DNA from 2 places in the Streptomyces sp. NPDC031365 genome. Region 2 is predicted to be linked to the other one. Evidence: predicted binding sites of a transcription regulator. Region 2 holds the regulator's gene; the other holds the start of a gene.
The links. Region 2 encodes HrcA, which represses chaperone genes, less so after heat shock. Its sites were predicted from a motif close to TTNGCACTCNGNNNNNCNGAGTGCNAA; they were not measured.
Positions count from the first base shown of each region.

Region 1 (2,197 bases), on a different contig from region 2:
CTCACCCACTTCCGGGGCCGCGACGACTGGAAGGGCACCATGGCGGACATGATCCGCCGCTTCCTGGACAAGGCCACGGCCGAGGGCTACGCGGTGGCGCGGCTGGAGGACTACCTGTGAGGCGCGGGAGGGTCCTGACGGCCCTCCTCGCGGCCGTCGTCCTGCCGGCCGCGACCGCCGGATGCGCTCCGCCGGACGGGGCGGGCCGGCTGCCCGCACCGGCCGGGGCGACGGCAACGGACGGTGCCCCCTCCCCGGCCGCCCTCCCGCCCGTCATCGACCACATCCCGACCGACGACCGGGTCGTCTTCCTCACCTACGACGACGGCGCCGAACGCGACCCCCGCTTCATCGACCTGGTCCGCGAACGCCGGCTCCCCGTCAGCATGTTCCTGACGGACAGTGTGATGGGCCCCGGCTACGCCCACTTCGCCCGCCTGCGCGCGGTCGGCGCGAGTCTGCAGAACCACACCCTCGACCATCCCGCCCTGCGCGGTCTGCCCTACGCCGGTCAGCGCGCCGAGATCTGCGGCCAGCAGCGCAAGCTCACGTCCCGCTTCGGCATCAGGCCCCGCCTCTTCCGCCCGCCCTACGGCACGTACGACACCACCACCCTGCGGGCCGCCGCCGGCTGTGGCATCGCGGCGGTGGTCCTGTGGCGGGTCACCCTGGAGGCCGACGGCCACCTCACCTACGCCCGCGGCCCCCACCACCTGAAACCCGGCGACATCATCTCCGTACCGTCGGGCGAGGCGCCGTCGCTGTCGCTGACGGAACGGACCGTACGGCTGCTGGGCGAGTTGGAGCAGCGAGGGCTGAGGGTGGGCAGGCTCGAGGACCACGCGGACCGTCCCTGAACCGGCGGCGGCGGGGCGGGGGGCGCTTCCCGGTCCCCACGGTGCCGTCCGGGGCGCGCGGGGTGCCTTCCGGCTGGATCCGATGCCGGAAGGGGGAGCACGGCTCACCTTCCAGTCCGTGCGCCGGTGTTCGTACGCCGGCCGCTGGGCGCGCCGCTCACCTCGGAGGCCGGACGCCGGCCACCGGCGTGCACCGCCCACTCTCCAGCCCGTCCGGCGTTTGAGGACATGGCCCGTTCAGGGCCGAAGGGGTCCTGGGGGCACAGCCCTCAGTGACGGTCACGCACCACCGTCAGCTGCGCAACCCGGTGCCCAGAGGCGCCCGCGGCCTCCGACGCGCCGCACGGCAACTGGCACTCCGCTTGACCGAGTGCTAATCCCGGTCATAGTCTCGGGTCTGGCACTCCCCCCTGGAGAGTGCCAATGCGCGACGGGCAGGTCCGGCACCCGCGACGACGGATCCACCTGGTCGCCACCTCAGACAGTTAACCCCGTGAGATCTCCGAAGGGGGAGGTCGGATCGTGACGACCACCAGCTCCAAGGTTGCCATCAAGCCGCTCGAGGACCGCATTGTGGTCCAGCCGCTCGACGCCGAACAGACCACCGCCTCTGGCCTGGTCATCCCGGACACTGCCAAGGAGAAGCCCCAGGAGGGCGTCGTCCTGGCCGTGGGCCCGGGCCGCTTCGAGAACGGCGATCGCCTGCCGCTCGACGTCAAGACCGGCGACATCGTGCTGTACAGCAAGTACGGCGGCACCGAGGTGAAGTACAACGGCGAGGAGTACCTCGTCCTCTCGGCTCGCGACGTCCTGGCGATCATCGAGAAGTAGTTCACCCGCTTCCACCGAAGCACATTGCTTTTGAGCTGCGCCCCGGGCCCCCGCGACCTTATGAAGCCGGGCGTCAGGGGCGCAGTTCGTTTCACCCACGCTTTCCGAGAGGGCTGAACCGCTCCCATGGCGAAGATCCTGAAGTTCGACGAGGACGCCCGTCGCGCCCTCGAGCGCGGCGTCAACAAGCTTGCCGACACGGTGAAGGTGACGATCGGCCCCAAGGGCCGCAACGTCGTCATCGACAAGAAGTTCGGCGCCCCCACCATCACCAACGACGGTGTCACGATCGCCCGCGAGGTCGAGATCGAGGACCCGTACGAGAACCTCGGCGCGCAGCTGGTGAAGGAGGTGGCGACCAAGACCAACGACATCGCGGGTGACGGCACCACCACCGCCACCGTGCTGGCCCAGGCGCTGGTCCGCGAGGGCCTGCGGAACGTCGCCGCCGGCGCTTCCCCGGCCGCCCTGAAGAAGGGCATCGACGCCGCCGTCGCCGCGGTCTCCGA
Region 1 covers NZ_JBVIIM010000008.1:69,163-71,359, forward strand. The annotation lists gene ACZ5C2_RS14780 (polysaccharide deacetylase family protein) at 1-120, shown strand, start outside; gene ACZ5C2_RS14785 (polysaccharide deacetylase family protein) at 117-857, shown strand; gene groES (co-chaperone GroES) at 1,380-1,688, shown strand; gene groL (chaperonin GroEL) at 1,815-2,197, shown strand, end outside.
Region 1: a site for HrcA is predicted at 1,208-1,234, ahead of groES (co-chaperone GroES). Genes of this name have one in related genera too.

Region 2 (2,197 bases):
GGCCCACGTTCGCCAGCAGCACCGGCCGGCCGGCGCCCGGCCCCAGGTCGAGAGTCCACTCACCGGACACCGCGTGCCGCGGCGCGACCAGCGCGTCCACCGCCTCCTCCGCCACCCGCGCGTCCAGCCCCCACCGCACCGCGTCCGCGCGCAGCTCCTTGCGCCCGCGCGCCATGAGCACCGTTTCCATGCCCACCGCGCCGAACACCTCCGCCCCCGCGAAGACGGCCGTCCCGAGGATGTGGTCGAAGTGGGGATGGGTGAGCGCGAGATGTGTCACACGACGGCCCGTGAGCGCCTGCGCCTCGGTCCGCAACCGCGCGCCCTCGCCCAGGCCGGAGCCCGCGTCGACGAGCAGCACACCGTCCGCCCCCACCACGAGCCCCGCCGTGCAGTCCCACACCGGCAGCCGGCACCGGCCCACCCCGGGGGCCACTTGCTCCCATCCCGATTCTTCCCACATCACGGTCATGCGTCGACGCTAGCGGGACGGCCCCGGCCTTGCCCGGGGTGTACCCCCCGGCCGTACACTGGGCCGGGGAAGTCTGGCACTCGCGTGCGAAGAGTGCCAGGGACGTTACCGGGCGGAAAGCTACTGGAGGTGCGCGCGATGCTCAGTGAACGCAGGCTCCAGGTGCTGCGCGCCATCGTCCAGGACTATGTGGGCACCGAGGAGCCCGTCGGCTCCAAGGCGCTCACCGAGCGGCACAACCTCGGCGTCTCCCCGGCCACCGTGCGCAACGACATGGCGGCCCTGGAGGACGAGGGCTTCATCGCCCAGCCGCACACCAGTGCCGGGCGCATCCCCACCGACAAGGGCTACCGGCTGTTCGTCGACAAGCTCGCCGGTGTGAAGCCGATGACCGCGCCCGAGCGGCGCGCCATCCAGAACTTCCTCGAGGGCTCCGTCGACCTCGACGACGTGGTGGCCAGGACCGTACGGCTGCTCGCGCAGCTCACCCGGCAGGTCGCCGTCGTGCAGTACCCGTCGCTGACCCGTTCGACCGTGCGGCACGTGGAGCTGCTGGCGCTGGCGCCCGCGCGGCTGATGCTCGTGCTGATCACGGACACCGGCCGGGTCGAGCAGCGTATGGTCGACTGCCCGGCGCCGTTCGGCGAGGCGTCCCTGGCCGACCTGCGCGCCCGGCTCAACAGCCGGGTCGCGGGCCGCCGGTTCAGCGATGTGCCCAGCCTGGTGGAGGACCTCCCGGAGGCCTTCGAGGCCGAGGACCGCGGTACGGTCTCGACGGTGCTCTCCACTCTCCTGGAGACGCTCGTCGAGGAGAACGAGGAGCGGCTGATGATCGGCGGAACCGCCAATCTCACCCGTTTCGGACATGACTTCCCCCTCGTGATCCGGCCTGTTCTGGAGGCGCTCGAGGAGCAGGTCGTGCTCCTCAAGCTGCTCGGTGAGGCGAAGGATCCGGGCGTGACCGTACGTATCGGTCACGAGAACGCCCACGAAGGACTCAACTCCACGTCCGTCGTGTCGGTCGGCTACGGTTCGGGCGGCGAGGCTGTCGCCAAGCTCGGCGTGGTCGGACCGACCCGCATGGACTACCCCGGAACGATGGGAGCGGTACGCGCAGTGGCACGGTACGTCGGACAGATCCTGGCGGAGTCGTAGTGGCCACGGACTACTACGCCGTACTCGGCGTACGCCGCGACGCGTCGCAGGAAGAGATCAAGAAGGCCTTCCGGCGGCTCGCCCGCGAGCTGCATCCGGACGTCAATCCGGATCCGAAGACCCAGGAGCGGTTCAAGGAGATCAACGCCGCCTACGAGGTGCTGTCGGACCCGCAGAAGAAGCAGGTCTACGACCTCGGCGGCGACCCGCTCTCGGGAGCCGGCGGCGGTGGCGCGGGCGGCTTCGGGGCCGGTGGCTTCGGCAACTTCTCCGACATCATGGACGCGTTCTTCGGCACGGCGTCGCAGCGCGGGCCGCGCTCGCGCACCCGCCGCGGCCAGGACGCGATGATCCGTATCGAGATCGAGCTGGACGAGGCCGCGTTCGGCACGACCAAGGACATCCAGGTCGACACGGCGGTCGTCTGCACCACCTGCAGCGGTGAGGGCGCGGCGCCCGGTACCACCGCGCAGACCTGCGACATGTGCCGCGGTCGCGGTGAGGTCTCGCAGGTCACGCGGTCCTTCCTGGGCCAGGTCATGACGTCCCGCCCCTGCCCGCAGTGCCAGG
Region 2 covers NZ_JBVIIM010000002.1:61,068-63,264, forward strand. The annotation lists gene ACZ5C2_RS02960 (MBL fold metallo-hydrolase) at 1-472, opposite strand, end outside; gene hrcA (heat-inducible transcriptional repressor HrcA) at 611-1,627, shown strand; gene dnaJ (molecular chaperone DnaJ) at 1,627-2,197, shown strand, end outside.